DNA from 3 places in the Virgibacillus dokdonensis genome. Region 2 is predicted to be linked to each of the others. Evidence: predicted binding sites of a transcription regulator. Region 2 holds the regulator's gene; each other region holds the start of a gene.
What was found. The regulator CtsR, encoded in region 2, represses protease genes until heat stress. The targets are predictions, from matches to a motif close to ATGGTCAATAAAGGTCAAACA.
Positions count from the first base shown of each region.

Region 1: a site for CtsR is predicted at 1,027-1,047, ahead of B2C77_RS15525 (endo-alpha-N-acetylgalactosaminidase family protein). Genes of this name have one in related genera too.
Region 3: a site for CtsR is predicted at 2,199-2,219, ahead of clpP (ATP-dependent Clp endopeptidase proteolytic subunit ClpP). Genes of this name have one in related genera too.

Region 1 covers NZ_LT745763.1:2,977,484-2,980,774, reverse strand. The annotation lists gene galE (UDP-glucose 4-epimerase GalE) at 1-681, shown strand, start outside; gene B2C77_RS15525 (endo-alpha-N-acetylgalactosaminidase family protein) at 1,280-3,291, shown strand, end outside.
Region 2 covers NZ_LT745763.1:4,189,218-4,192,508, forward strand. The annotation lists gene clpC (ATP-dependent protease ATP-binding subunit ClpC) at 1-42, opposite strand, end outside; gene mcsB (protein-arginine kinase McsB) at 61-1,125, opposite strand; gene mcsA (protein-arginine kinase activator protein McsA) at 1,122-1,670, opposite strand; gene B2C77_RS21200 (CtsR family transcriptional regulator) at 1,685-2,152, opposite strand; gene B2C77_RS21205 (MgtC/SapB family protein) at 2,783-3,291, opposite strand, start outside.
Region 3 covers NZ_LT745763.1:2,773,838-2,777,128, reverse strand. The annotation lists gene whiA (DNA-binding protein WhiA) at 107-1,051, shown strand; gene B2C77_RS14660 (HPr family phosphocarrier protein) at 1,261-1,515, shown strand; gene clpP (ATP-dependent Clp endopeptidase proteolytic subunit ClpP) at 1,550-2,137, opposite strand; tRNA gene B2C77_RS14650 (tRNA-Arg) at 2,360-2,432, shown strand; gene B2C77_RS14645 (RidA family protein) at 2,888-3,286, shown strand.

The DNA of each region.
Region 1 (3,291 bases), 1.2 Mb from region 2:
ATGACTGAATATAACGTGAAACATATCGTTTTTTCATCTACTGCCGCTACATATGGAGAGCCAGAAGCCGTTCCAATTACAGAAACAATGGCTACTCATCCAACTAATACGTACGGCGAAACAAAATTAACAATGGAAAAAATGATGAAATGGACTGAACAAGCACATGGAATAACATATGTATCGTTAAGGTATTTTAATGTTGCTGGAGCAAGAGAAACAGGCGAGATAGGGGAAGACCATCATCCAGAGACACATTTAATACCAATTGTGCTACAAACAGCGTTGGGACAACGAGACCATATAACCATTTTTGGAGATGATTATGCTACGGAAGATGGTACATGTATTCGTGATTATATTCACGTACAAGATTTAATTGATGCACATTTACTTGCATTAGATTACTTACAGCGCGGAGGAAAAAGCGATATATTCAATTTAGGAAGTAGCCAAGGGTTCTCGGTGAAAGAAATTATTGATACAGCTAGACAAGTAACTGGTAAGAAAATACCTGCCAAAATTGGGAAACGGCGTGCAGGCGATCCTAGTACACTAATTGCAAGTTCACATAAAGCGAAAGAGATATTAGGATGGAATCCAAAGCGCACCCTAATAACAAAAATTATAGAGGATGCCTGGAATTGGCACGTGGGAAATCCTGATGGATATCGTAAATAAATATAGGAATGTACTCTGAATGCGTAGTGTACTTGTCTTTGTTGGACAAGTACATTTTTTTGTAAGATAAGAAAATATAAAAAATAGATGCTTTGGGGCAAGGAAATAACAGAATAAGCCACGTCCGACTTAAGCGTCCAGCAACTAGGCGACTTCACTCCATTGCCCTAAGATAAGTCATCATCGGTTCGTACTAAATAGGAAGGCCGACTAAAGACGAGCTTGCCGGAGGGCACCTGCATACTCCTGTTGCAGGAACATGATTCCTAAAACTTTAGTTGATTCGTTCCACTATAGAAAAATTAAAGTATCACCCACGTTTTTCTAACTGTTCAATGACGCGTCATGGACAACGAATATAAAACGTAAAAACTGGTAAGTCTTTTGTTCTATATGAGCCATTTTGCTAGTTCTTTTATCTTATTTCACTGCAGAGAAAACAATATCTCTAAAAAATCTAACAACATTCTTATTGTGAAAGCGCTTCATTAAGGATAGGCTTAACTTAGTACTAGTACTAAAACATAGACATTTGGAGGAGGTTGCTATTTTGAGTAAAAGCTTGCAAAAAAGACTAGCCATTTTTCTTACTGTACTGATGCTCGTATCGACAGGAATAATAACAAGTATGTCTCCATCTCGTGTTGCGGCTGAAGAGTCTGATGCTAACTTAGATGTAAAGGATTCAAAAGTACAAGTGGAGAAGCAATCAAAAGCTGAAAAAAAATCAGAATCTGTCCATATTACTGATTCCAAACTGGAAGATGGCGATTTTGAAGTTTTACAAGGAGATGGGACGCTAAAGTATAACAACGATGGTTCCGTTACGTACGGTGTAACATCTCATGGAAAGAACAAAATTGTCTATCGTAACATGCCTAAAATAAAGAATGGAGTTTTTGAGGCGGATATTACAGCAGATTCGGATTTAAAGCGTTTTGGCTTTATTTACCGAGTTCAAGACAATTCTGCTTATACGTATGTTGGAACCGGAGATAGTAATAATCAGTATTTTGGGGAAATCTTTGGTCCGACAAATAAGTGGACTTCCATGACAAATAGTGTGGCGTTAGAGGCAAATAAAACTTATAAGCTTCGGGTTAAATTTATGGATGACACTGCAAGCCTATATATTAATGGTGACAAGATAGGTGCTTGGACACAAGCAGAAGGTGTTGATTCACCAGGGTTGCTCGGTTTGGAAAAGAGCCGAGGTGAAGCAAATATAAACATTTCGAATGTGAAAATAAAAGAATATGTACCACCAACACCACCAAGTAAAGATCCTATATTAGAAACGTTAAGCTCTGATTATATGGATGTAACCGTTGATCAAGTCTATCCTCGAGTAGTGGAATATGATGTAGACGGGAAAATGATGTATGGACAAGAAACGCCGGTATATGGATTAAAGGTGAATAACATGCTTTACTATCCAGAAGTGGCATTTGAAAAGGTAAATGATCAGGAAGCGATCTATTCATTACATGTAAAAGATGAATATGAAAATATAGACGTGCATGTGAAGCTTTCATTAAAAGTAGATGGCAACCAAGTCGTTTACCAAATACAGAAAGTAGATTCGAAAACAGATGTTCAAATAGAAACAATAGAATTTGTTGATTTAAATTTTATTTCGGTGCATGATGCGCAAAAAGGTGCCGAAGCCAAGCTTACTAATTTGAGCAGTGATGTTAAGAAGCCGGGAGATACTACTGTAAAAGTGGATGCTACGCTGAAGGATATCGGCGCAAAAAAAGGCTATTATACGGCATTTTTATCCACCAATGAACTTAGCGCAGGCGTATGGTCAAGCTCAGAAGTAAACGGTTATCGAAATCTTGTAGCAAGCCGTTATGAAAATGAAAACGGTAATAAAGTAATGGGAATTGGTTCAAATGCTTTATATTATCACCGTGATTTTATGAATCAGCCTGCTTCTAATACCCCTACCGTTAAAGTTGTTATTGCAGAAGATATAAATGACGATGGGCAAGTTGATTGGCAGGATGCAGCCATTGAATACCGAGATTTACTGCCAAAAGTAGAAGGTGCTGAGACGGTAAACAATACAGTAGGAACACGAATTGCTATGAACTTTGGCTCTCATGCGCAACAGCCCTTTTTGAAAACGCTTGATAATGTGAAAAAGGTTGCTTTAGCAACGGATGGACTAGGACAAGCAGTTCTCTTAAAAGGATACGCCAATGAAGGACATGATAGTGGACATCCAGATTATGGCGATGTTGGGGAACGTATTGGTGGTATAAAAGATATAAACGCATTAATTAGAGAAGGAAACAAATATAACGCAGAATTTGGTGTGCATATTAATGCTCAGGAAGCTTATCCGGAAGCAAAATCATTTAGTGAAGAATTAATAAATGGACCAGAAGCAAAAGGATGGGGTTGGTTAGATCAGTCTTACACCATCGATAAGTTAAAAGATTTATATACTGGTTCGCGTGCGAAACGCTTGGATGAACTGAAGGCAAATGTACCAAATTTAGATTTTATTTATTTAGATGTATGGTATCAAGATCAATGGGAATCTAATCGTGTAGCAGAGCAATTTGCTGATCGAGGCTGGAGAATGACAACGGAATTTGG
Region 2 (3,291 bases):
GAGTACTTTTTGTGCTCTTTCGGTAAAACGTCCAGACATCATATATTCGTTTCCTCCTATCTATTCCTCTAATTGCAACCGCTGACGAATAAGAGAAGCTCGCAATTGGTCACGTTCACTTGCTGCTAATGTTTTTTTGGCATAGTGCTGTAAAAATCCTGGTTGAGTCAAAATCATTAGTTCATTTAAAATATTTCTTGATACATTTTTCAATAAACCTACATCAATACCTAACCTTACATTGGATAAGCATGTTGCAGCCTCTTTTGATTCTAAAATTCTTGCATATGCCAATACACCATAAGAACGAAAAATTCGATCTTCCAACTTCTCTTTCGATTGCTCCATTATCCGATGTCTCGCATAACGTTCCTGTTCAATTAATTGCTTCACAACACTTTGCAAATCAGCAACGATATCCTCTTCTGATTTTCCAAGCGTAATCTGATTAGATATTTGAAAAATGTTTCCTTGCGCTTCACTACCTTCGCCATAAATACCTCGTACAACGAGACCTAACTGGTTAATTGCTGGTATCATGCGATTGATTTGTTTTGTTAAAACTAACGCGGGCAAATGCATCATAACAGAAGCACGCATTCCAGTTCCTACATTCGTCGGACAACTTGTCAAGTAACCTCGTTTTTCATCAAAAGCATAATTGATTTTTTCTTCTAGCCAATCATCAAATTCGAATGCTTGTTGCAGGGCCTCTGCTATTTGAAAACCTGGGAAATAAAGTTGCAAGCGAATATGGTCTTCTTCATTGATCATAAGAGATACTTGCTCATTTTCAGAAATAAGCACAGATGCAGCTTCAGATTGCTTTGCTAACAACGGACTAATCAAATGTTTTTCGACTAATACACGTTTTTCAATAGCGGATAGATCACGAATGGATACAAATGCTAAATCTTTATACACTCCATAAGTTTGTCCTTCATACTTTTCTTGAAAAAAACTCCTTATTTCCTCTAACTCTTTTGGATCAGCAGCTATTGGATAAGGTATATTAGCAAAATTTCGAGCAAGGCGAATACGGCTACTTAAAACAATATCGCTATCTGGACCATCTTTCCGCATCCACGGGCTAATCGCTTCATTCATAAATTGCTGCAATGTCATGATTGATCACCTGCCTCTGCCTGACCGTCATCTTGATTTAAAGCTTTAATTTGATCTCTTACTTTTGCTGCTTCTTCAAATTCTTCATTCTCAATTAACTTTTTCAAATGCAGTTTTAAATCTTCTAGCTGTTTTTTCTTATGCAAATCTCCACCTTGTCGTTTAGGGATTTTCCCATTATGCTTTACATTCCCCGCATGGACTCTTCGAAATATCGAGTCTAAACGATCGTTAAAAGTTTCATAACAAACAGCACAGCCAAATTTTCCTACTTGCTTAAATTGAGAAAAAGTCATTTCGCATTTTGGACATTGTAAGTCCTTTGTCTGATGATAACTTTCCGTGTGTGGATTTGACAAGCTGGAGGTGTCAAAATTAAATAACCCAGAAAGTAAATGATGTAGCGAATATCCATCTTCTGAATAGTTCATATACCCTTTATCCTTCGCACAAACATTACAAACATGAACCTCCATTTTTTGCCCTTGAATCACTTGTGTGAAATGAAGGGTTGCAGGACGTTTGTGACATTCTTGGCATTGCATGTTCACACTCCCCTTTATTTATTTAAATACTTAAGCGTTGTAAGCATGGATGTTAATACGCGTGCACGAATTTCATCTCGTAAAGGCAATTGGAATGGAAGCGTCGTTCTTTCAATAGCGCTTAACATAATCTTAGCCTCGCGTTCCGTAATTAACTCTTCTTCAAGTAACCTTTCTAATATACCGACTGCTTTTTGCTGAGATACAGATGGATTAATCATTTCAATAATTTCATCAATCAACTTGGACTCTTCTTGGTGAATAACCCGCATAATTCGAATAAAACCACCGCCACCACGCTTACTTTCCACAATATAACCTTTTTCAGCAGTAAAGCGTGTATTAATTACATAATTAATTTGTGAGGGGACACATTGAAATTGGTCAGCTATCTCACTTCGTTTAATTTCAATTACATTCTTCCCTTTTGATTGAAGGATTTGCTTCAAATAACTTTCAATTATATCTGATATATTACCCATATGCCCACCCCCTTTTGTATAGAGTAACGGTTTTGACTTTGACTATCTTTGACTATACTTTTATTATACGGGAATTTAAAGAAGATGCAAATACAATACTATGTTTATTGTAGACAAAAATAACTCATAAAAAACACATAATAAAAAAACCTTCTATGAATGGGAATTTCACGACAAAAGTCTTTTTATTACGACAAACCGTATTACCATAGAAAACTTGACTTATCGTCAAGTCTTATGGCGGAAACCGTATTTTTGCTTATAATATATTAAAAAATCCGACACATTCCTATAGTGTAAAAAAGATTTTGCCAAACATTTTAGAATTTTGAAAGGTACGCCTTTTTTATATAAAAGAAACGGACGTAATTCATTCGAACGAGTATCGCCCATTTTTATACCTCGTTATTAGGAATTCCCCTGTTTGTTTTTCTCTATCTAACCTTTCTTAAACAACAGTTTGACCTGTTCCTAACCTTCCGCCGATATTTCAACAACTTGGCTTATCGTCAAAATTTTAAGAATAAAATTCACACTTTGCTACAACGTAAAAAAAGATGAGTATTCCACTATCTGGAGTTCCCATCTTATACGAACACTTTTAAATACATCCTTATAACTATATGCTTTTTATTTTAATTCAGTAACATTTCTAACATGGTTAATACGAGAAATTTCATCAAATAAAGTTAGACGTTCTGCATTCGTTATTCCTTCTGTATTAATAAAAATATTACGGTAATTATTATCTGATTTTGATATTTCTACTTTTTTAATAGAAACGTAATGGTTGTCAAACACTGCAACCACCTCATTTACGGGCAAGTCTGGGAGTGTAACGATTTGAATAACGTGGGAAACTTTTCCTTTTTTAAATAGGCGTTCAAAATTATTAAGGAATATAAGGCTGAGTAATATTATTGCAGTTGTTACTACTGCTGCCCCATACATACCAACACCTACTACCAGACCTAACCCTGCAACTGTCCAAATAGATGCAGCTGTCGTTAAACCTCTTATCGTGCCACCATATACAATGATGGTACCAGCACCTAAAAACCCAATTCCACTTATCACATACGAAGGTATTCTTGCAGGGTCAAAACGGATATTCTCGTAATGCTCTAGAAAAAATTCAA
Region 3 (3,291 bases), 1.4 Mb from region 2:
AGCTTTCACAGAAAAATTTATTTTAAAAACGAAACAATGTAATCTGTAGCCGTGATGGCCGCCATTAATAGCACCTACTATTGATCTGTAGAAGGGAGGGATAAGTATGTCCTTTGCTTCCGAAATAAAAAAAGAATTAACAGCAATCGAAGTAGATGATTGCTGTAAATATGCGGAATTAGCTGCATTAGTTCGAATGAATGGGGCAATTTCAATATCAAAGCAAAAATATACTTTGGATATACAGACGGAAAATGCTGCTATAGCGAGAAGGATTTATTCTTTAATTAAAGCAACTTATGATACAAGAGTGGAATTATTAGTAAGAAAGAAAATGAAATTGAAAAAAAATAATGTATATATTGTTCGTTTGAATGAAGGTGTAAGACCAATTTTAGTAGATCTCCATATTTTGCAAGAACCAATGACGTTTAATCGGGTTATTTCTGATCATCTTATTCATAAGTCTTGTTGTAAGAGAGCTTATTTGCGTGGAGCATTTCTTGCTGGTGGGTCAGTGAACAATCCAGAGACGTCTTCTTACCATCTGGAAATTTTTAATATTTATGAGGAACATAATAATTCATTTTGTGATTTGCTTAACCAATTTGAATTACATGCTCGTAAATTAGAACGAAAAAACGGGTATATAGTTTATATAAAAGAAGCAGAAAAAATTTCAGAATTCTTAAGTATAATTGGTGCTTATAATGCTCTATTTAAATTTGAAGATGTGCGTATTGTTCGAGATATGCGCAATTCGGTTAACCGTATTGTTAACTGTGAAACAGCAAACTTAAATAAAACAATTGGAGCAGCTTTTCGCCAAATTGAAAACATACAGTTCATTGATCGTACAGTTGGTTTGGAGCAGTTACCAGAAAAGCTCAAGGAAATTGCTGTTCTCCGTGTAAAACACCAAGAAGTTTCCTTGAAAGAATTAGGTGAATTAGTAGAAAGTGGTAAGATATCTAAATCAGGTGTAAATCATCGTTTGAAGAAAATCGATGACTTCGCCGAAAAAATTAGAAATGGCGAGTTTGTACCTTAACCTTTGCTTACAAAATGTACCATGATATAATGGTTGTAAATTATAAATATTTTGCATAGATAAGATAACATGGAGAGGGGTTCCTCTCTTCCATGTTGTAGTAATAGTTTGCATAAAGTAAAAGCAATATGGGAAGGCTTTTAGGTTGATGCTAGCGATATCAGAGGAGAATGATAACGCTTACTGTAGAGGGAGAGAGGATGATCTAATTGGTTGAACGGATAATTAAAGTAAATCTTTCTACTGGTCTACAAGCTAGACCAGCAGCAGAATTTGTTCAAGAAGCAAATCGTTTTCATGCTCATGTTTTTATTGAAAAAAATGGGAAAAAAGTGAACGCAAAAAGCATTATGGGATTAATGAGCATAGCTATAGTTGCTGGAGAAGAGATTACACTTATTGCTGACGGAACAGATGAAGAACAGGCTATTGAAAGGTTAACAAAGTTTGTTTCTGAAACATAGAAAGCCACCCAAAAAGGGTGGCTTTCTATGTTCTTTAATCAGGTTTACGCTCTAGTACCTTATCAATTAAACCATATTCTACAGACTTTTCAGCTGTCATAAAGTTATCGCGATCTGTGTCACGTTCAATGACTTCAATTGGCTGTCCTGTTCGTTCAGAAAGGATTTGATTAATTTTTTCACGCATTTGAATGATTCGACGTGCATGAATTTCTATGTCTGTTGCTTGCCCTTGTGTTCCACCTAGTGGTTGATGAATCATTACCTCACTATTAGGTAATGCGTAACGTTTGCCTTTGGCACCCGCAGTTAATAGGAATGCCCCCATAGATGCTGCCATTCCTGTACAGATTGTAGAAACATCTGGCTTAATGAGTTGCATCGTATCGTAAATTGCCATGCCGGCAGTGATTGATCCACCTGGTGAGTTGATGTATAGTGAAATATCTTTTTCAGGATCCTCTGCGTCTAGAAATAATAATTGGGCTACAATGGAATTTGCAACGTTATCGTCAATCGCACTTCCTAACATAATGATTCGATCTTTAAGTAAGCGTGAGTAGATGTCATAGGCGCGTTCACCGCGGTTAGTTTGTTCAATTACTGTTGGTATTAAATTCATAACAATTATCCTCCTCTATCTATTCGTATATCTTTGATATCGATATATTTATCATAACTAATAGGTCAAATAAGGTCAAACAATAAACATTGAAGTTTGACAAATATACATCCATTTATTCCCGTTTTCTATGAAAATAAACATACAAAAGAAAAAAGGGGTTGTCTATTATTAGAATACAGGTTATAATATCCTATGTGTCTTCATTCAAAATAAAAATATGCGCCCGTAGCTCAGGGGATAGAGCAACGGTTTCCGGTACCGTGAGTCGGGGGTTCAAATCCCTCCGGGCGCGTAAAAAAGATTTTATATCCGAGAAAACCATCGGAAGTTTTTATGGTACCTCATACTGTGATTTTTTATAATTTATTAGATGACTAAAACGTCTCTTTGTATTACTGTCTATGTAAGTAATAAAAGAGGCGTTTTTATTTTTTCTATAAAGGAATAGTTGTGCAGTAAAAGTGCAGCATGCCAAAAAATGAATGGAATTAAAAAATCTAATGAGGTTAATTCTTAATGCTATAATTGTGGATTTAAAAAGAATGTGGTATATTGAATAAAGAATTTACTTTGTCATCTTTAAGGAAGGAGTATCTAGCTCATGAAGAAAAAAATACTTGCTTATTTATCAATGGGATATGGATACTCTACTGCTGTTTTTTTCTAAAAGTTATATAAATTGGTGAAGTGTGCCCAAAATAGCTTTTGAAGAATAATAGTAGAATAATTTGATGGCGAGGTAATAAAATGAACGGAAAAATTACTAGAAAAAACCCTGTAACAATGCCCACTCCAGTGGGTAACTATACGCATATTACAAGAATACCTAAAGAAGCAGATCTTTTTGTAACCTCAGGGCAAATTGGAGTGGACATGAAGGGAGATATCCCGATTGATTTTAACGCTCAAGTTAAAAACACCTTTATTAATATGAAACATGTTCCCGAATCGGAAGCATTAGATGAGAATAACATCATTAAAGTAAATATTTGGGCTACAGAAAAAATCGATTGGGACTATCTATATTCTGAGTGGGATGGCCTATTTGGTGAAAATTACCCTGCAATGACGATTGGCTATATCTCTGAATTAGGCTTACCAGAAATAAAGATTGAAATCGAACTATGGGCGGCTAAGCCTGAATAAAAGTA